DNA from 4 places in the Streptomyces sp. NPDC059355 genome. Region 1 is predicted to be linked to each of the others. Evidence: riboswitches for the same ligand, from Rfam matches in the RefSeq annotation. Region 1 holds a riboswitch; each other region holds the start of a gene.
What was found. A riboswitch is a leader RNA that binds a small molecule or an ion and turns the genes downstream of it on or off. The one in region 1 is predicted to bind cobalamin.
Positions count from the first base shown of each region.

Region 2: it holds a riboswitch for cobalamin, as region 1 does, so the genes downstream of both, ACFXGI_RS05160 (CoA-acylating methylmalonate-semialdehyde dehydrogenase) here and ACFXGI_RS19250 (energy-coupling factor ABC transporter permease) in region 1, are expected to answer to the same signal.
Region 3: it holds a riboswitch for cobalamin, as region 1 does, so the genes downstream of both, cobN (cobaltochelatase subunit CobN) here and ACFXGI_RS19250 (energy-coupling factor ABC transporter permease) in region 1, are expected to answer to the same signal.
Region 4: it holds a riboswitch for cobalamin, as region 1 does, so the genes downstream of both, metE (5-methyltetrahydropteroyltriglutamate--homocysteine S-methyltransferase) here and ACFXGI_RS19250 (energy-coupling factor ABC transporter permease) in region 1, are expected to answer to the same signal.

Region 1 covers NZ_JBHYXN010000018.1:144,176-149,198, forward strand. Annotated here, with positions in the region: gene ACFXGI_RS19230 (PadR family transcriptional regulator) at 1-278, opposite strand, end outside; gene ACFXGI_RS19235 (ATP-binding cassette domain-containing protein) at 319-1,140, opposite strand; gene cbiQ (cobalt ECF transporter T component CbiQ) at 1,137-1,886, opposite strand; gene ACFXGI_RS19245 (energy-coupling factor ABC transporter substrate-binding protein) at 1,890-2,252, opposite strand; gene ACFXGI_RS19250 (energy-coupling factor ABC transporter permease) at 2,258-2,959, opposite strand; cobalamin riboswitch at 2,988-3,212, opposite strand; gene ACFXGI_RS19255 (flavodoxin family protein) at 3,313-4,026, shown strand; gene ACFXGI_RS19260 (hypothetical protein) at 4,090-4,590, opposite strand; gene ACFXGI_RS19265 (SsgA family sporulation/cell division regulator) at 4,709-5,023, opposite strand, start outside.
Region 2 covers NZ_JBHYXN010000004.1:20,634-25,656, reverse strand. Annotated here, with positions in the region: gene ACFXGI_RS05165 (acyl-CoA dehydrogenase family protein) at 1-644, opposite strand, end outside; gene ACFXGI_RS05160 (CoA-acylating methylmalonate-semialdehyde dehydrogenase) at 650-2,149, opposite strand; cobalamin riboswitch at 2,478-2,674, opposite strand; gene ACFXGI_RS05155 (MDR family MFS transporter) at 2,740-5,023, opposite strand, start outside.
Region 3 covers NZ_JBHYXN010000042.1:28,757-33,779, reverse strand. Annotated here, with positions in the region: gene ACFXGI_RS30485 (precorrin-8X methylmutase) at 1-243, opposite strand, end outside; gene cobG (precorrin-3B synthase) at 240-1,577, opposite strand; cobalamin riboswitch at 1,717-1,853, shown strand; gene cobN (cobaltochelatase subunit CobN) at 1,887-5,023, shown strand, end outside.
Region 4 covers NZ_JBHYXN010000013.1:2,973-7,995, reverse strand. Annotated here, with positions in the region: gene ACFXGI_RS14965 (putative Ig domain-containing protein) at 1-753, opposite strand, end outside; gene ACFXGI_RS14960 (TrmB family transcriptional regulator) at 1,108-1,911, shown strand; cobalamin riboswitch at 2,015-2,241, shown strand; partial or broken gene metE (5-methyltetrahydropteroyltriglutamate--homocysteine S-methyltransferase) at 2,404-4,727, shown strand; gene ACFXGI_RS14950 (short-chain fatty acyl-CoA regulator family protein) at 4,806-5,023, opposite strand, start outside.

The DNA.
Region 1 (5,023 bases):
CGGATGGCCTTCGGGTCCTGGCTCTCACCGACCCACCGCGCCAGCTCCGCGCTGCCCGCGTCCAGCACCTCGTACTGCTTCTTCTGTCCCCGTACGGGGACCTCGCTGGGCAGCGCCCGGATCAGCCCGGCCTCCTCCAGCCGGCCGAGCTCGCGGTAGATCTGCTGATGCGTCGCGGACCAGAAGTACCCGATCGACCTGTCGAACCGCCGCGTCAGCTCCAGCCCCGACGAGGGCTTCTCCATCAGGGCGGTGAGGATGGCATGCGGCAGCGACATGCCGCCATCCTAGGGACGCGGCGCCGAACGGGGGCGGGCACTACTGCCAGGCGGCCAGGGCCTCCGGGTTTTTCGGGCCCGGGACATGCGGGGGCAGGAGCGCGTGGGCCCGCAGGAGGGACGTCACCGCCGGGGACCAGGCCTGGCGCAGACCTGCCGTGGTCAGGAGCTGCGGATCCGAGAGGAGGGTCTGCGCCGGGCCGGTGCGGATGCCCGACGGGGTCAGCACCGCCGCGTCGTCGGCCCAGCGGACCGCCAGGTCCACGTCGTGCGTGGCCATCACCACCGTGGTGCCGGCCGCCCGCAGCCCCGCCAGAACGTCCAGCAGGCGCTCCTGTCCGTCCGGGTCCAGGCCCGCCGTCGGCTCGTCCAGGATCAGCACCCGCGGAGCCATCGCCACGGCCCCCGCGATCGCCGCGCGCTTGCGCTGGCCGTACGAGAGCAGGTGCGTCGGGCGGTCCCGCAGCGCCGTGATGTCCAGCGCGGCGAGCGCCGAATCCACCCGGGCGCGCACCTCGGCCGCCGCCAGTCCCAGGTTCAGCGGGCCGAAGGACACGTCCTGCTCCACCGAGGCCGCGAACAGCTGGTCGTCCGGGTCCTGGACCACCAGCTGCACGGCCGTGCGCAGCCGGGTCAGACCCGCCCGGTCGTACGAGACCGCCGCGCCGTCGAGGCGCAGCGCGCCCGTGCCGGGCCGCAGGCCCCCGCTCAGCAGCCGCATCAGCGTGGTCTTCCCGCTGCCGTTGCGGCCCAGCAGGACCAGCGCCCGGCCCTCGGCGATGGCGAAGTCCACGCCGGACAGGACCGCGGGGCCGTCCTCGTACGCGTATCCGGCGCCGGCCAGTTCCACCAACGGGTTCACAGGTACAGCCCCTTCAGGGTGAGAGTCAGGGTGATCAGGGCCGCCAGCAGGGCCCCGGACGCCGCCAGGAACCGCCAGGACAGGGCCGCCTCCGGTACGAGGACCCGCAGCGCGCCGTCGTAGCCGCGCCCGGCCAACCCCTCCTGGAGCCGCGCCGCGCGGTCGAAGGCCCGTACGAAGGAGGTCGCGGCGAGCCCGGCCAGCGAACGCCACGCCGCGGCCCGCCCGGAGGTGCCCAGGCGGGCCGCCTGGGCACGCCGGACCCGGGCCGTGGAGTCCAGCAGCAGGAAGCCGATGCGGTACATGACCAGGGCCACGTCCACCACCGGCGCCGGGACCCCGGCCCGGACCAGCCGGGGCAGGACGTCCGAGACGGGTGTGGTGAAGGCGAACAGCAGCACGCCGAGGGAGGCCGCCGAGGTCCGCAGGAGCAGCTCCGCGGCGTGCCGGGGGCCGTCGGGTGCGAGCGAGACGAACCCGGCCGGGCCGCCGACGGCGACCAGGAGCGGCAGCGCGCCGGTGAAGCAGAAGCCCAGCGGGATCCGGAAGGCCCGCCACAGCTGCCGCCCGGCCACGCCGGCCGGGCCGAGCAGCACGGCGAGGGTGGCGGCGGCGACCAGCGGCCCGCCGGGCCAGGGCGGCAGGCACACGGCGGTGACCGTCAGCCCGAGCCCCAGCAGGGCCTTCTCCAGCGGATGCCGGCGCCGCCACCGGCTGCCGTGCGCCGCCACGTCGATCGGCAGCACCGCCTACGACTCCGCGGCGGCCGTGTCGGACGCCCCGGCGGTATCCGGAGCACCCGCGGCGGCGGCGAGCGCGGCGCCCTGGCGGCGGCCCTGGCGGACGCCGAAGTAGTACGCGAGCACGCCCGCGCCCAGGGCCGCCTGGAGGGCGAACAGGGCCGACTCCACCTCCCCGGAGGGGGGTTCGTACAGCGGCGAGAACCAGGGCTCGTAGTCCGGCCTCAGCTCGGTGATGGCCGTCTCCGCCTGCGCGTCGGCGCCCGTGAAGGGCTCCTCCTTGCCCTCGCCCATCCCGAGCGCGATCGGCAGTACGGCCAGCGCCGCCACCAGGAGCAGCAGCAGGCCGTTGATCTTCGTGTTCCGGCTCATGCCCATCAGAGCGCCGCCTTCCGCTCGCTCTGCCCGCTGCGCCCGCTCAGCTTCGCCACGCCCAGCCGGACCAGGTCCGACTTGCTCGACTGCATCAGCAGCCGCATCACGAGCACCGTCAGCAGCCCCTCGCTCACCGCGAGCGGGATCTGGGTCACGGCGAAGATGCCCCCGAACTTCGCGAGCGCGCCGGGGAATCCGGTACCCGGGTCCGGGAAGGCCAGCGCCAGCTGCACGGAGGTCACGCAGTAGGTGACCAGGTCGGCGAAGAAGGCGCCGAAGAAGACGGTCGCCATCAGCGGGACGCCGAAGCGCTTCAGCAGCAGGTAGACCCCGTACCCCGCCCACGGTCCGGCGATCGCCATCGAGAAGACGTTCGCGCCGAGGGTGGTCAGACCGCCGTGCGCCAGCAGCAGCGCCTGGAAGAGCAGGGTGATCGTGCCGAGCACCGCCATGACCGGCGGCCGGAACAGGATCGCCCCGAGTCCGGTCCCCGTGGGGTGCGAGCAACTGCCCGTCACGGACGGGATCTTCAGCGCGGACAGGACGAAGGTGAATGCTCCGGACGCCCCGAGCAGCAGCGTGCTCTCCGGGTTCGCCTTCACCTCACGGGTGAGGGCGCGGACACCGTGGACGACGAACGGAGCGGACGCGGCGCCCCAGGCGACCGCGTGCAACGGGGGCAGGAACCCCTCGGCTATGTGCATGTGTGGGGAGACCTCTCCAGCACCTCGTGGATGGACGACGCGCCCCGGCCGGTCTCCTGGCTCACGGGTGCTGATGCCCTGGCTCCGCCTTCCCGGGCGGTGCGGAACCTCCCGCGCCGCCCAGTGGCTTCCCGATGGGGGCACCTCCCGGACGGAGTCTGGGGGAGAGTGGAGCCGGACTTCCCGTTCACAGTGGCGAGGGCCGCACCGGTTTCCCACCGGTTTCCCGAACACCAAGGCTCACTGACCCTAGTCGGACGGACGGACCTGCACCAACCCCGGTCCGGACGCCCGGACGCCCGAACGGCTGCCGTCCGCTGGCGGCCCCGGCCGCCGCCGCGCAGGCTGGCGGCGTGCCCGCCGACTTCGACTACTCCGACCTGACCGCCGTCTACGTCAACTGCACCCTCAAGCGCTCGCCCGAGACCAGCAACACCGAGGGCCTGATCGACCGGAGCCGCGCCGTCATGGCGGCGGCCGGCGCCCGGACCTCGCTCATCCGCGCCGTCGACCACGACATCGCCACCGGTGTCTGGCCCGACATGACCGAGCACGGCTGGGAAAGCGACCAGTGGCCCGTCCTCTACAGCCAGATCATGGACGCCGACATCCTCGTGCTGTGCGGCCCGATCTGGCTCGGCGACAACAGCTCCGTGATGAAGCAGGTCATCGAGCGGCTCTACGCCTGCTCCTCGATCCTGAACGAGCGGGGCCAGTACGCCTATTACGGCCGCGTCGGCGGCGCGCTCGTCACCGGCAACGAGGACGGCGTGAAGCACTGCGCGATGAACGTCCTCTACAGCCTCCAGCACCTCGGCTACGCGATCCCGCCGCAGGCCGACGCCGGCTGGATCGGCGAGGCCGGGCCCGGGCCCTCGTACCTCGACCCCGGTTCGGGCGGACCCGAAAACGACTTCACCAACCGCAACACCACCTTCATGTCCTGGAACCTCATGCACCTGGCCGCCCTGCTCAAGCGCGGGGGCGGCATCCCGGCGCACGGCAACCAGCGCTCGGAGTGGGACGCCGGCTGCCGCTTCGACTTCCCGAACCCCGACTACCGCTAGGTCGTGTCGTCAAAGTCCCGTCTGGCCGGCGGGTGCCCGGCGGCACCCGCCCGCCCTCCGCCCTCATCGGCACACGTTGCGGTGCGCGACGTCCAGCACGAAGCGCTCGGGCCCGTGCAGCTTGAAGGAGCTGAAGGAGGGCCTGCCCTCGAAGGCGGCGCCGAAGGTCACGTAACCCTCGAAGTCGCCGGTCAGGGCGAGCCCCTTCAGCTGCGGCAGATGGATCTTGACCAGCTTCGGCCCGCGGTACGTGCTGTCGCCCGCGCGGTCGTGCGCCGCGGCGGGATGCAGCCGGATCTGAAGGAAGTGCTTCCCGGCCAGCGGGACGGGTGCGCCGGACCCGTCGTGGACCAGCCGCGGGACGCGGGTGACGGTGGCCTGGGGCACGTATCCCCGCAGGTCGATGACGATGCGGTCGTACGTGCAGTGCCCGCCCCAGCGGGCGTTCACGACGAGCGGCGTGGGCCGGACGGCGGCCGAGGCCGGCGCGGCGAGGGTGATCCCGGCGGTGAGCAGCGCACCTGTGGCGAGGGCCACGAGCTGCCGGCGGCGGAGATGGTTCATGACGTCCCCCTGATTCTTCAGAGGCGGGGACCGGTGTCACTGCTGAGGACACTCCCCGGCAGGCTCATGGTTGCACCCAGACCGCATCAAACCAAAAGAAATAATCCCAAATTGGACCCTATCGGGGCAGGAGGGTGCTCAGCTCGGCGTCGAGGTCGTAGTGCCGCCGTTCCTCGCCCCGCGGCACCAGAGTGACCAGCCGCCGGCACAGCACCCGTACGTCCTTCGCCCGGGCGGACACGACGCAGCTCTGCGCGCCGTTGGTGAAGGCGAGGAAGACCCGCGGCTCCCCGCCCTGCCACCGCGGCCACACCCGGATGTCCCCCTCGCCCGTCGCGCAGGTCTCCCCGTCGAGCAGCAGGTCGCGGGAGAACACCCAGCGCGCCAGGTGCATTCCGGCGCCCCGGAAGTCGAGCGCCAGCTCGTAGGGCCG
Region 2 (5,023 bases), on a different contig from region 1:
TCGAGGACGACCTGCCGCGTGGGCTGGGCGTTCCAGCCCATCTTGCGTTCGTTCGGGCCGAACGAGAGCCCGGGGTCGCCGCGTTCGACGAGGAAGGCGGAGATCCCGGCCGGGCCGTCCCCGCCGGTGCGGGCCATGACGACGTACACGTCGGCGGCGCCGGCCCCGGAGATGAACTGCTTGACGCCGGTCAGTACGTAGTGGCCGTCGCCGTCCCGCTCGGCGCGGGTGCGCAGGGCGGCCGCGTCGGAGCCCGCCCCGGGCTCGGTCAGGCAGTAGCTGCCCAGGGTCTCGGCGGCGCAGAGGCCGGGCAGCAGGCGGGCCCGCTGGTCCTGGTCCCCGTACCGGTCGATCATCCAGGCGACCATGTTGTGGATGGAGAGGTAGCCCGCGATGGAGGGGCAGCCCGTGGCCAGCACCTCCAGGACGAGGACGCCGTCGGTGCGGCTGAGGCCGGAGCCGCCGGACTCCTCGCGTACGTAGAGCCCGGCGAGGCCGAGGCCGGCCGCGCGGCGCAGCACGTCGACGGGGAAGTGCTTGTCCCGGTCCCAGGCGAGGGAGTGCGGGGCCAGCTGCTCCTGGGCGAAGTCGAGGGTGACCTCGGCCAGGGCGAGCTGGTCCTTGGTGAGCAGGGTCGTGGTCACGGCGGTCACGCCATCGTCGGGATGGTGAAGCTCGCGCCCTCCTTGACCCCTGAGGGCCAGCGCGAGGTGACGGTCTTGGTGCGGGTGTAGAAGCGGACGGCGTCCGGGCCGTGCTGGCCCAGATCGCCGAACCCGGACTTCTTCCAGCCGCCGAAGGTGTGGTAGGCGACGGGGACCGGGATGGGGACGTTGACCCCGACCATGCCGGTGTTGACGCGTCGGGTGAAGTCGCGGGCGGTGTCCCCGTCGCGGGTGAAGATGGCCACGCCGTTGCCGTACGGGTGCTCGCTGGGCAGCCGCAGGGCCTCCTCGTAGTCGGCGGCCCGTACGACGCACAGCACCGGGCCGAAGATCTCCTCACGGTAGATCCGCATCTGCGGGGTCACCCGGTCGAAGAGGGAGGCTCCGGCGAAGAACCCGTTCTCGTGCCCGGGGAGTGTGAACCCGCGTCCGTCCACGAGGAGTTCGGCGCCCTCGGTGGCGCCGATGCCGACGTAGCGGTTGACCCGGTCGAGGGCGTCCCGGCTGACCAGGGGACCGAAGTCGGCGTCCGGGTCGTCGGAGGCGCCGATGCGCAGGGCGGCGATGCGCTCCTTCAACTTGGCCACCAGCGCGTCCGCGGTCTCCTCCCCCACGGGGACGGCGACGGAGATCGCCATGCAGCGCTCGCCGGCCGAGCCGTAGCCGGCGCCGATGAGGGCGTCCGCGGCCTGGTCGAGGTCGGCGTCCGGCATCACGATCATGTGGTTCTTGGCGCCTCCGAAGCACTGGGCACGCTTGCCGTGGGCGGCGGCGGTGGCGTAGATGTGCGCGGCGATCGGGGTGGAGCCCACGAAGCCGAGGGCCTGGACGCGGGGGTCCTCCAGGAGGGTGTCGACGGCCTCCTTGCCGCCGTTGACCACGTTGAGCACGCCCGGGGGCAGGCCGGCCTCCAGGAACAGCTCGGCGAGGCGCAGCGGTACGGACGGATCCCGCTCGGAGGGCTTGAGGACGAAGGCGTTTCCGCAGGCAAGGGCGGGCGCGGCCTTCCACAGCGGGATCATCGCGGGGAAGTTGAAGGGGGTGATCCCGGCGACGACGCCGAGCGGGGAGCGCAGGGAGTGCACGTCGATGCCGGTGCCGGCGTTGTCGGTGAAGTCGCCCTTGAGGAGGTGCGGGATACCGGCGGCGAACTCGACCACCTCCAGGCCGCGTTGGAGATCGCCGTGGGCGTCGGCGACGGTCTTGCCGTGCTCGGCGGACAGCAGCCGGGCCAGTGCCTCGCGTTCGCCTTCGACGAGCTGGAGGAAGCGCAGCATGACACGGGCGCGTCGCTGCGGGTTCCACTGGCCCCATTCCGCCTGCGCCTCCTCGGCGTTGGCGATGGCCGCCTCGGTGTCGGCGCGTCCGGCCAGCGGGACCCTGGCCTGGACGGCTCCTGTGTTGGGGTCGTACACGTCGGCGTGGAGACCGGAGGTCCCGGTGGTGTGCTTTCCGCCGATGAAGTGGGTGAGTTCACGGACCATGGGAAGCCTGCTCTCGTCAGGTGAGATCCGAGGAGGGCGCGGCAGGCCCGCGCGGCGGCACCGGTCGTGGTGCGCGCCGCCGTCGGGCAGCCGCGGGACAGCGAAGGCGGCAGGCGCGCGGCGGATTGCGGATTGCGGATTGCGGGTGCCGACGCGGCTGCGGACGCGGAGGGGGATGCGCTTGCGGGAAGCGGGTGCAGGCGCGGGTGCGGATGCCTTCGGTGAGCTACGAACGCGCGGTCAGGGCCGCGTGCTTCGCGAACTCCGCCGGATCACCAGGGCCGTGGTCACGTACCGGTGCCATGCGTGTCTTCTCCATCCTCGTGGACAACACGGAACACCCCACGGCCGGTATCCTGACTCCCGGATCATCGCGCGCCGCCCGGCCTTCCCGACGGATCTCTCCGTCAGTGGCCTGACCTGCTGGACAGCACGCTTCCCGGTCACAGTGGCGGGACCGCGCCGGATTCACACCGGCTTCCCTGCACCGCGGGCTTGGTCACGAACATATAGTTGGACGTCCTAGTAAGTCCACCCCCCTCCACCGGAAGTCCAGCCGGCTCCACCGCGTCGGGTGAACGCGCGCCGGATCACGCCCTTGCGGCGGGGGCCGCCTCCGCGTTGCCCCGGGGCCCCTGGGACCTGATCATCAGGGCGGCGACCAGGGCCGCGAGCAGTACGCTGCCGGCCGCCCACCAGAAGTTCGCCGTCTCGGCGCGCAGCAGCTCCTTCTCGATCATGCTGGGCAGCACGGACCCTGCGCGCAGGCGGTCCACGTGGACGGAGATCACGGTGTCGAGCAGTGCCGCGCCGATCGCCAGGCCCAGTTCCCGGGCCGTGAGGACGGCTGCCGCGGCGCCACCGGAGCGCTCCGCGGCGACCGCGCCGGTCACGGTGGCGAGGATCGGCACGAAGGCCATGCCGATCCCGAGGCCGATGAGCAGCAGGGCGGGCAGCACCCCGATCGCGTACGAGCTGTCGAAGCCGAGGCGGGTCAGCAGGAACAGCCCGACGGCGGTGAGCACCAGGCCCCCCAGGATCGGGACGCGGGGCGCGACGCTGGGCAGCAGCCGGGCGGAGACCTGCGTGGAGCCGATCACGATCGCGGCGACCATCGGGAGGAAGGCCGCTCCGGCCATGACCGGGTCGTAGCGCAGGACGGTCGCGAGGTAGTAGCCGACGACCGGGTACAGGGCGGCGATGCCGGCGCCGGCCAGGAGCATGCCGAGGAGGCTGCCGGCGCGGTTCGGGTCCTTGAAGACGTACGCGGGGACGAGCGGGTTCGCCGCCGCGGACTGCCACCACAGGAAGCCGGCGAGCAGGATGACTCCGCCCACGAGCAGGACCAGGGTCAGGGGGGCGGCCCAGCCGCTGTTCTGGGCCTCGTTCAGTCCGCAGAGCAGGGCGGCGACCCCGCCGGAGCCGAGCAGTACGCCCGGCGCGTCGAAGTGGCCGCCGGTGCGGCCCGGGCGCTCGTGCACCAGGGTGAGCGTCCCGATCAGGCCGATCACGGCGATGGGGATGCCGCCGAACAGCGACCAGCGCCAGCTCATGGCGGTGAGCAGCCATCCACCCTCGGCCATCCCGAGTGCCGTGCCGGCGGCTGTGATCGCGGCGTAGATCCCGAAGGCCCTGCCGCGTTCCTTCGGGTCGGTGAAGCCGGTGGCCACCAGGGACAGCGCGGACGCCGTGAGCAGCGCGCCGAAGACGCCCTGGAGGACGCGGGCCCAGACGAGCGTGCCGGAGTCCCCGGCCGATCCGCCGAGCGCGGAGGCGGCCGCGCAGCCGAGCAGGCCGACGATCAGTGTCTGTTTGCGTCCCGCCAGGTCCGCGATGTGCCCGCCGATCAGCAGCACCGCGCCGAAGGCGATGAAATAGACGTTCGCCAGCGTTCGCAGGCCGTCGGTGGGCAGGTTCAGGTCGGCCTGGACGGCCGGAAGCGCGACGCTGAGGTTCGCCGCTTGGAGCAGCGCCATCAGCTGCACCAGGGCGATCACCGCCAGGCCCCACCAGCGCCCGGGGTGCGCGGGCGCGAGGTCGGGGAGGGAGGCCGGGGGCGGCCACGGGCTCGCGGGTGCGCCCGGGGGCGGTCCGAATCCCCGCGCGGGATCGAAGGGCGCGGGAGACGTCGGGGCGTAGGCGGGCGGCAGGGGCGGCGGCTGGGCCGGGGGCTGATCCTGCGGGGCGGGCGCCTCCGTGGAAGCCGTGGCCGGGGCCTGGGGCTCCGGCCGGTGCTGGGCCGGGATCGACGGGGCGAAGTCCAGCAACTCGGCTGCATGGCGCCCCAGTTGCGCCAGTACGGCGCCCGGCAGCCACTCCGCCGCCTGATCCGGCGCCGTACGCTCGGCCACCTCCCGGGGACTCGGACGCCGGGCCGGGTCCTTGTGCAGGCACGCGCGGACGAGGTCGACCAGCACGTCCGGCACCCCGGCCAGGTCCGCCTCCTCCTCGGCGACCCGGAAGAGGTGGGCGTTCAGGCCGGTGTCCGTGGCGCCGAACAGGAGGCGCCCTGTGGCGGCGTAGACAAGGACGGCGCCCAGGCAGAAGACGTCGCTGGCGGGGGTGAGTTCGAGGCCGCGGACCTGCTCCGGCGACATGAAGCCGGGCGAACCGATCAGCATGCCGGTGCGGGTGTGCAGGCTGTGCTGCTCGGCCAGGCTGTCCATGGCCCGGGCGATGCCGAAGTCGATGACGCGGGGGCCGTCGACGGTGACGAGGACGTTGGACGGCTTGAGGTCCCGGTGGATCAGGCCCGCCTCGTGCACGGCCTGGAGGGCGAGGGCGAGGCGGTTGGCGAGGGTGTGGACCGAGTGCTCGGGCAGTGGCCCGAAGTGCTCGGCGACGACGGCGTGCAGGTCGGGGCCGGGGATGTAC
Region 3 (5,023 bases), on a different contig from region 1:
CACGTCGCAGAGGATCGGCGCGCCGGCGTGCAGCGCGGCCCGCGCGCGGAGCACGACCTCCGGGGTGTAGCCGAGGTCCTGGGGCAGGTCGGTCATTCCGCAGGCGTGGATCATGCGCACCGCGACCTGGGCGACGGAGGCGGGCAGCCCGGAGAGGTCCGCCTCGGCGCGGATCGTGGCAAAGGACTGGCGGTAGATCGCCGCGCCGTCCTTCTCGTACTCGAACACTGTGTACTCGCTCATTTCTTCGCTGCGTCGTGGGAGGTGGTGCGGCGTACGGCCGCGAGGGCCGCGGGAAGTTCGGAGGCCGGGACACCGCGCTGCGGGGCGTGGCCGGTGGCGGTCAGGTCGTACCCGTCGGCGGTGGCGACCACGTCCGCCCAGGCGGTGCCGCGGGGGTGCCCGCACCGGCGTTCGCAGCCGGACCAGTGCACGGGCAGCGGCCGGGTCCCCTGCGGGTGCGCGTGCGGCTGCGGCTGTGCCTGCGCTACGACGGCCCGCGCGTCGGCGCGTACGTCCGCGCGGGATTTCGCGCAACCCGGCCGTCCCGTACAGGCGGTGACGGACCGCCAGGGATCGGCGGGGCCGGTCACGAGCCCGGCCCCGGCGAGCCCGGCGAGGGCGTCCTCGGCGGCACGGGCGGGCAGGCCGGGAACGACGATCCCGCGCCAAGGGGTCAGACGGACACGGCCCGTGAGGCCGGCCAGGCGGCGCCACTGCGCGGTGGTCAGGCGGCCCAGCGGCGCGAACACGCTGAGCGCCGCGGTGCCCTCGGGCCCTTCCACCACGCCCGGTTCGGGGGCCGCCGCGCGCGGGCCGGCTGAGCCCCGTACGACGGAGGCCGGGATCCCGGCGGCGGTCAGACGGTCCCCCAACCCGCCGGAACGCAGGGCCTGTTCGGCGGGCAGCTCGGACACCCGCCAGGCCCGGGTACCGGCCCGGCGGACGGCGTCCAGGAAGTACGAGGCGGCGGCGAGCGCGGCCCGCGGCCCATCGGCGGCGGCCACGAGCAGGGCGTCCGCGGGGTCGGCGGTCCACAGCAGGGCCCGCTCCCCGTCCCGGACCGCGGCCAGGTTCACATCGGCGTCGAGCGAGGTCACGTCCCCGCGTCCGTCGTCGAGGGCGAACAGGAAGCGCCCGGACAGCCCGGCCGCCGCCCCGCTCGCGCACAGCAGCCGGTCCAGCTCCGCGACCCAGGGCGCCACATCGGGCAGACCGCGCCGGTCCAGGCCGGTCAGCGGCGAGGCGACGATGTTGCGGACCCGCTCGTGGGTGGGCGCGGGCAGCAGCCCGGCGCGTACGAGCACGCCCTGCAGCTCGCCCCCGCAGCTCGCGCCGAGCCCGCGCAGCTGGGCGTTCCCGCGCGAGGTGAGGTCGATGTGCCCGTCGCCGAGCCGGTCCGCCGCATCGGCCAGCGCCAGGGCCGCGTCCGCGTCGAGCATCCCGCCGGGTATCCGGATCCGGGCCAGGTACCCGTCGTCCGCCGCGTGCAGCCGCAGCGCACCGGGGCAGGCGTCACCGCGGTCACGTATGACCGGTTCGTCCCGCGATACGGCGGAAGGGGGCTGGGGCGGCATGGCGGCGAGCATACCCACGATTCACCGCCCCCGGCCTGTGTCCGTCACCACCCGCCCCGTACGCCCCGCCCTCCGCCCGACCTGCCCCGATCCGCTCCCCGGGCGCGGCCACCCCCACTCCCGGCCGGCGAGAACGCCGCCTAAGATGACCACCGGCGGAGCCACGTGGCCCGCTGGGAGGAAGCCCGGTGCGAATCCGGCGCGGTCCCGCCACTGTGAACCCCGCGGAGCGATCCGCCGGGTGAGTCAGGAACTCCCGCTGTCCTCACTGCCCGGGGCGCGGAAACCCCGAGGAAGGCATGCCGCCGCATGATCCTGCTGCTGTCGACGTCCGACACCGATCTGCTCAGCGCCCGCGCCGCGGACGGCCCCGTGCCGTACCGGTTCGCGAACCCCTCCCGCCTTCCCCTCGACGACCTCCCCGCCCTGCTCGACGGCGTCGACCTGGTCGTCGTACGCCTCCTGGGCGGCCTGCGCGCCTGGCAGGACGGCCTGGACCTGCTCCTGGCGCCGGCCCAGACCCGCCCGGTGGTCGTCCTCACCGGCGAACAGGCCCCGGACGCCCAGCTGATGGAGGCCTCGACGGTCCCGATCGGCATCGCGGCCGAGGCGCACGGCTACCTCGCCCACGGCGGCCCCGCCAACCTGGACCAGCTGGCGCGCTTCCTCTCCGACACCGTGCTGCTCACCGGCCACGGCTTCGAGCCGCCCGCCGCGGCGCCCACCTGGGGCCCGCTGGAGCGCACCCCGGTGCGCCCGTACGGCCCGCGCATCGCGGTGCTGTACTACCGCGCCCACCAGATGAGCGGCAACACCGCCTTCGTGCACGCGCTGTGCGACGCGATCGTGGAGACCGGCGGGACGCCCGTACCGCTGTACGTGTCCTCCCTGCGCGCCCCCGAGCCGGAGCTCATCGCCCGGCTGGAGTCGGCGGACGCGATCGTCACCACGGTGCTCGCGGCCGGCGGCACCAAGCCCGCGACGGCCTCGGCCGGCGGCGACGACGAGTCCTGGGACGCGGGCGCGCTCGCCGGGCTCGGCGTGCCGATCCTGCAGGCCCTGTGCCTGACCGGCTCGCGCAGCGCCTGGGAGGAGAACGACGAGGGCCTCTCCCCGCTCGACGCCGCGACGCAGGTCGCCGTGCCCGAGTTCGACGGCCGCCTGATCACCGTCCCGTTCTCCTTCAAGGAGTTCGACGAGGACGGCCTGCCCGCGTACGTGGCCGACCCGGAGCGCGCCGCCCGCGTGGCCGGCATCGCCGTCCGGCACGCCCGGCTGCGGCACATCGAGCGGCGCGACAAGAAGGTCGCGCTCGTCCTCTCCGCGTACCCCACCAAGCACTCCCGCATCGGCAACGCGGTCGGCCTCGACACCCCGGCCAGCGCCGTGGAGCTGCTGCGCACCCTCATCGCGGGCGGATACGACTTCGGCCCCGTCGAGGACGTCCCGGGCCTGGTCTCGGGCGACGGCGACGAGCTGATCCGCGCCCTGATCGCGGCCGGCGGCCACGACCAGGACTGGCTGACCGAGGAACAGCTGGCCCGCAACCCGGTCCGCATCCCGGCCGCCGACTACAAGCGGTGGTTCGCCGAGCTCCCCGCCGAACTGCGCGAAAGCGTCGAGGAGCACTGGGGCGAGGCCCCGGGCAACATGTTCGTGGACCGCTCGGCCAACCCGGAGGGCGACATCGTCCTCGCGGCGCTGCGCCGCGGGAACCTGCTCATCCTGATCCAGCCGCCGCGCGGTTTCGGCGAGAACCCGATCGCGATCTACCACGACCCGGACCTGCCGCCCTCGCACCACTACCTGGCCGCGTACCGCTGGATCCAGGCGCGCGCGGAGGACGGCGGTTTCGGCGCCGACGCGATGATCCACCTGGGCAAGCACGGCAACCTGGAGTGGCTGCCGGGCAAGAACGCCGGCCTGTCGGCGGCCTGCGCGCCCGATGCCGCGCTCGGCGACCTGCCGCTGATCTACCCGTTCCTGGTCAACGACCCGGGCGAGGGCACCCAGGCCAAGCGGCGCGTGCACGCCACCCTGGTCGACCACCTGGTGCCGCCGATGGCGCGCGCGGAGTCGTACGGCGACATCGCCCGCCTGGAGCAGCACCTCGACGAGTACGCGCAGATCTCGGCGATGGACCCGGCGAAGCTGCCGGCGATCCGCGCGCAGATCTGGACGCTGATCCAGGCCGCGAAGCTCCACCACGACCTGGGGCTGGAGGAGCGTCCCGACGACGAGGGCTTCGACGACTTCCTGCTGCACGTCGACGGCTGGCTGTGCGAGGTCAAGGACGCCCAGATCCGCGACGGACTGCACGTCCTGGGCGGCGCCCCGACCGGTGCGGCCCGGGTCAACCTGGTCCTCGCGATCCTGCGCGCCCGCCAGATCTGGGGCGGTACGACGGCCCTGCCCGGCCTGCGCGAGGCGCTCGGCCTGGACGAGTCCGCGGCCACCCGTACGACCGCCGACGAGGCGGAGGAGGCGGCCCGCGCGCTGGTCCAGGCGATGGAGGACGCGAACTGGGCTCCGGAGGCGGTGGCTTCGGTCGCGGCCGGCCACTCGGCCGACGTGGCGGCCGTACTGGACTTCGCCGCCCGCGAGGTGGTCCCGCGGCTGGCCGGCACGACGGACGAGATCGCGAACGTGGTGGCGGCCCTCGACGGCCGCTTCGTCCCGGCGGGCCCGTCCGGTTCCCCCCTGCGCGGCCTGGTGAACGTCCTGCCCACGGGCCGGAACTTCTACTCGGTCGACCCGAAGGCCGTCCCCTCCCGCCTCGCGTGGGAGACGGGCCAGGCGCTGGCCGACTCCCTCCTCACCCGCTACCGCACGGACAACGGCGAGTGGCCGGCCTCGGTCGGCCTGTCCCTGTGGGGCACGAGTGCGATGCGCACCTCCGGCGACGACGTGGCGGAGGCGCTCGCCCTGCTGGGCGTCCGCCCGGTCTGGGACGAGGCCTCGCGCCGCGTCACGGGCCTGGAGCCGATCCCGCTCGACGAGCTGGGCCGCCCCCGCATCGACGTGACCCTGCGTATCTCGGGCTTCTTCCGGGACGCGTTCCCGCACGTCATCGGCCTGCTGGACGACGCGGTACGACTGGCGGCGGGGCTGGACGAGCCCGCCGACCAGAACTTCGTCCGTGCCCACGCGCAGGCGGACCTGGCCGAGCACGGCGACGAGCGCCGGGCGACGACCCGTATCTTCGGCTCGCGCCCGGGCACGTACGGCGCCGGCATCCTCCAGCTGATCGACTCCCGCGACTGGCGTACGGACGCCGACCTCGCGGAGGTCTACACGGTCTGGGGCGGCTACGCGTACGGCCGCGGCCTGGAGGGCCGCCCCGCCCGCGCCGAGATGGAGACGGCGTACAAGCGGATCACGGTGGCCGCGAAGAACACGGACACCCGCGAGCACGACATCGCCGACTCGGACGACTACTTCCAGTA
Region 4 (5,023 bases), on a different contig from region 1:
GCGGGGGGTACCGCTCGCGCGGCTGAGGGAGGTGCCGCCGACCGCGGTGACGTACTGGGAGGCCGCCGGGTACTCGACTCCGTAGCCGCTGTCACCGGAGCTGACGGTGATGGCCACGCCGGGGTGGTCGAAGTACGAGGCGTCGGAGGCGGGGCCGGTGGAGTCCTCGCCGCCGCCGTAGCTGTTGGACACGTACTTGGCGCCCATGGCCACGGCACGGTTCACGGCGGCGCCGAGGTCCTCCATGGAGGGCTGGTTCGCCTCGACGAGCAGGATGTGGCACTGCGGGCAGACGGCGCTGACCATGTCCACGTCGAGGGAGATCTCGCCGGCCCAGCCGGCGTCGGCCGTCGGGTAGGCGGTGCCGCCGTTCTGGTCGGCCTTGCGGAAGCAGCCGTTGGCGGTGGTGCAGGCCGGCAGGCCGTACTGGGAGCGGTAGGCCGCCAGGTCGGACTCGGCCTTCGGGTCGTCGTAGGCGTCGATGATGGCGACCGTCGCGCCGGCGCCGGCGGAAGCCGACAGGGCGTACGCGCCCTGCAGGTCGGTGGGGCCGTAGCCCGACGGCAGAAGGCCGGGAGCCAGGCCGAGGTGCTGCTGTACGTCGGTACGGGCCAGCGCGTGGCAGGCCATCCAGCCGGCCCGGGCGGGCTGCGAGCACAGCCGCTCGGCGTGCACGGCGGCGGAGGCGGAGGCGGAGGCGGCCGCCGCGCCGGGTCCGGCCGAGGCGACGGACGGTGCGGCGAAGGCGAGCATGCCGCCGGACATCAGAGCCACCGCCGAGAGTAAGGCGGTCGTGCCGCGGCGGCCGGTGCGGGCGGCGCTCCGGAACAGGGCGTTGCGCAATGAACTGCCCTCCATGGGGGGTTGGTTCACCACGTCGGGGGATTCCTCCAGACATGGCAGGTCCATGACATAAGCCCATGTCAGGGCAGGCCGGAGCGGAGGGGCGACGTGGGGTTGCGAGTGGCACGCGTTCAACGGTGCGGACTGTCACCACGTGCAGTGGTGGCCAACGCTGAAGGTATTGAAGTGGCGCGCCAAGGGACTACCCGGCGAATGCAAAGGCTTGCTTTCGGTCGGTGATGTTCGCGTATACCGTTTCCTGCCATGGAGTTGGACGACGGCGCGGTCGACGACCTGGTGTCCCTGGGACTCTCCCGGTACGAGGCCCGGGTCTATCTGGCCCTGGTCCGGCGGGAGTCGTACACCGCCGCCGAGGCGGCCCGCGCCGCGAACGTCCCCCGCCAGCGCGTCTACGACGTACTCGACGCCCTCGTGCGGCGGCGCCTCGCCGTTCTGCGCCCCGGACGGGTCGCGGCCTTCTCCGCGGTGGCTCCCGAACTGGCGCTCGCCCGGCTGATGGCCCTCCAGCGGGAATCCCTGGAGCGGCTGAGCGCGACGTCGGCCGCCCTCGCCACGGCGCTGCTCCCGCTCTGGAGCGACGGGCGGACGCACACCGATCCTCTCGACTACATCGAGGTGCTGCGCGATCCCCGGGCGATAGCCGAGCGGTTCGACAGCATCCAGGAGCAGGCTTCCCGTGAGCTCCTCAGCTTCTGCAAACCGCCGTTCGTCGCTCCCCCGGCCAACAACGAGGGCATCAAGGCAGTCCGCCGGCTGCGCCGGGCCGGCGGCGCGGCCCGCGCCGTCTACACCCACGACGCGCTCGGTGACGCGGAAGTACTGGAGAACGTGAAGCGGTTCGCCGCGGCGGGCGAGGAGTCCCGCTTCGCCCCGAGCCTCCCGCTCAAACTCGTCGTCGCCGATGCCTCGCTGGTGCTGTGCGACATGCCCGACCCGGTGGCCGGCACCCGCGCCACCACCGCCCTGTACATCGAACACCCGGCGCTGGCCGGCTGCTTGAGGCTGGCCTTCCTGGCCGTGTGGGAACAGGCCCGGACCGCGCCCTGACCCGTACCGGGCGACGGCTGACGACCCGTGCCCCACCGGCACGGCGTCTCACTCTTCGGTCCGAATGACGGACGCGGCTCGCCGGTGGGCGACCGTGCGTCCTAGGGTGGCCGGTGCAGCTGGTTCGCCCCGTCCGCCAGACGGGATGCGTCGTAAGAGGGAACCCGGTGGGAATCCGGGACTGCCCCGCAGCGGTGAGCGGGAACGACCGCCGTCATACGCACTGGGACCGGACAACGGTCCTGGGAAGCGACGGCCAGTAGGTGCCCGCCGGGAGACCGGCAGGCGTGCCCGCGAGTCCGAAGACCTGCCCGTTGCCCGCATGCGGACGATTCCCGTGCGGACATCCCGGTGACCTCGTGGGCGGGTCGGCGTACACAGCGAGCGGCACGTGCGGTGTTCCCCCGCGACGTGGTCCGCACGTTCTGTCGTCCCTTCGCGTCCGCATCCCTCACCGGGGTGTTCAGGACACATCTCGCGAAGGAGAGTTCCGTGACAGCGAAGCCCGCAGCCGCGGCAGCACGAGCCACCGTGTACGGCTACCCCCGCCAGGGACAGGGCCGCGAACTGAAGAAGGCCGTCGAGGGCTACTGGAAGGGCCGCGTCACCGCCGACGCCCTCCGGGAGACCGCGGCCGACCTGCGTCGTTCGAACTGGCAGCAGCTGGCCGACGCCGGCATCACCGAGGTTCCGACCGGTGACTTCTCGTACTACGACCACGTCCTGGACACCAGCATCATGGTCGGCGCCGTCCCCGAGCGCCACCGCGCGGCGCTCGCCGCCGACACCCTCGACGGCTACTTCGCGATGGCCCGCGGCACCCAGGACGTCGCCCCGCTCGAGATGACCAAGTGGTTCGACACGAACTACCACTACCTGGTCCCCGAGCTCGGCCCGGACACCGTCTTCACCGCCGATTCCACCCGGCAGGTCGCCGAGCTGGAGCAGGCCCTCGGGCTCGGGCACACGGCCCGCCCGGTCCTGGTCGGCCCCGTCACCTACCTGCTGCTGGCCAAGCCCGCCCCGGGCGTGGCCGCCGACTTCCAGCCGCTGACCCTGCTCGACCGGCTGCTGCCCGTCTACGCCCAGGTCCTCGCCGACCTGCGGGCCGCCGGCGCCGAGTGGGTACAGCTGGACGAGCCCGCCCTGGTCCAGGACCGCACCCCGGCCGACCTGAACGCCGCCGCCCGCGCCTACCGCGAGCTCGGCGCGCTGACCGAGCGGCCCAAGGTGCTCGTCGCCTCGTACTTCGACCGGCTCGGCGACGCCCTCCAGGTGCTGGCCGCGGCCCCTGTCGAAGGCCTCGCCCTCGACTTCACGGGCGGCGGCGCCGCGAACCTCGCCGACCTCGCCGCGGTCGGCGGGCTGCCCGGCAAGCGGCTCGTCGCCGGCGTGGTCGACGGCCGCAACATCTGGATCAACGACCACCAGAAGTCCCTGACCACCCTCGGCACCCTCCTGGGCCTCGCCGACCGGGTGGACGTCGCCGCGTCCTGCTCGCTCCTGCACGTCCCGCTCGACGCGACCGCCGAGCGCGACATCGATCCGCAGGTCCGGCGCTGGCTCGCCTTCGCCCGCCAGAAGACCACCGAGATCGCCACCCTGGCCCGCGGGCTCGCCCGGGGTACCGGCGCCATCGCGGCCGAACTCGCCGCCAACCGCGCCGACCTGGCCTCCCGCGCCGGCTCCGCCATCACCCACGACCCCGCCGTGCGCGCCCGTACCGCCGCGATCACCGACGCCGACGGACGGCGCTCGCAGCCCTACGCGCAGCGGACCGCGGCCCAGCGCGCCCTCCTCGGGCTGCCCCTGCTGCCGACGACGACCATCGGCTCCTTCCCCCAGACGAACGAGCTGCGCACCGCCCGCGCCGACCTGCGGGCCGGCCGCATCGACACCGCCGGCTACGAGGAGCGGATCAAGGACGAGATCCGTGAGGTGCTCTCCTTCCAGGAGAAGACCGGGATCGACGTCCTGGTGCACGGCGAGCCCGAACGCAACGACATGGTGCAGTACTTCGCCGAGCGGCTCACCGGCTACCTCGCCACCCGGCACGGCTGGGTGCAGTCCTACGGCACCCGCTACGTCCGGCCCCCGGTCCTGGCCGGGGACGTCTCCCGCCCGGAGCCGATGACCGTGCGCTGGACCACGTACGCCCGGTCGCAGACGGCCAAGCCGGTCAAGGGGATGCTGACCGGCCCGGTCACCATGCTCGCCTGGTCCTTCGTACGGGACGACCAGCCCCTCGGGGACACCGCCCGCCAGGTGGCCCTCGCCCTGCGCGACGAGGTCGACGACCTCGAGGCCGGCGGTACCCCGGTCATCCAGGTCGACGAACCCGCCCTGCGCGAGACCCTGCCGCTGCGCGCGGCGGACCACGCGGAGTACCTCGCCTGGGCCACCGAGTCCTTCCGGCTCACCACCAGCGGTGTACGGCCGGACACCCAGATCCACACGCACATGTGCTACGCGGAGTTCGGCGACATCGTCGAGGCCATCGACGAGCTCGACGCCGACGTCATCAGCCTGGAGGCGGCCCGCTCCCACATGCAGGTCGCCGGCGAACTGGCGCGCCACGGCTACCCCCGTGAGGCCGGGCCCGGCGTCTGGGACATCCACTCCCCGCGCGTCCCGAGCACCGGGAAGCGGCGGCCCTGCTCCGCGAGGGGCTCGCGGCGATCCCCGCCGAACGGCTGTGGGTCAACCCCGACTGCGGGCTGAAGACCCGCGGCTGGCCCGAGACCCGCGCCTCCCTGGAGAACCTCGTCGCGGCCGCGCGCGAGGTGCGCGCGGAGCTCACGGGCGACGACTCCTGACGCGGGGGTTCCGGGTCGGACGCACGGCCTGCGTCCGACCCGGGCCTGGAAGACCGGCGGGTGAGGAGGGTGCGGGCGTCACTGCGCGCGGTCGGCGACCTGGTACGGGACGAAGGTGCTGCTGTTCTCGTCGACGGCGAGCGGACGCCCCAGCGGCGGCACCGCGCGCTGCGGACAGTCCAGGCGCTCGCACAGCCGGCAGCCCATGCCGATGGGCGTGTCGGCCGAGGTGTTGTCCAGGTCGAGGCCGTCGGAGTAGACGAGCCGCGAGGCGTGCCGGATCTCGCAGCCCAGCC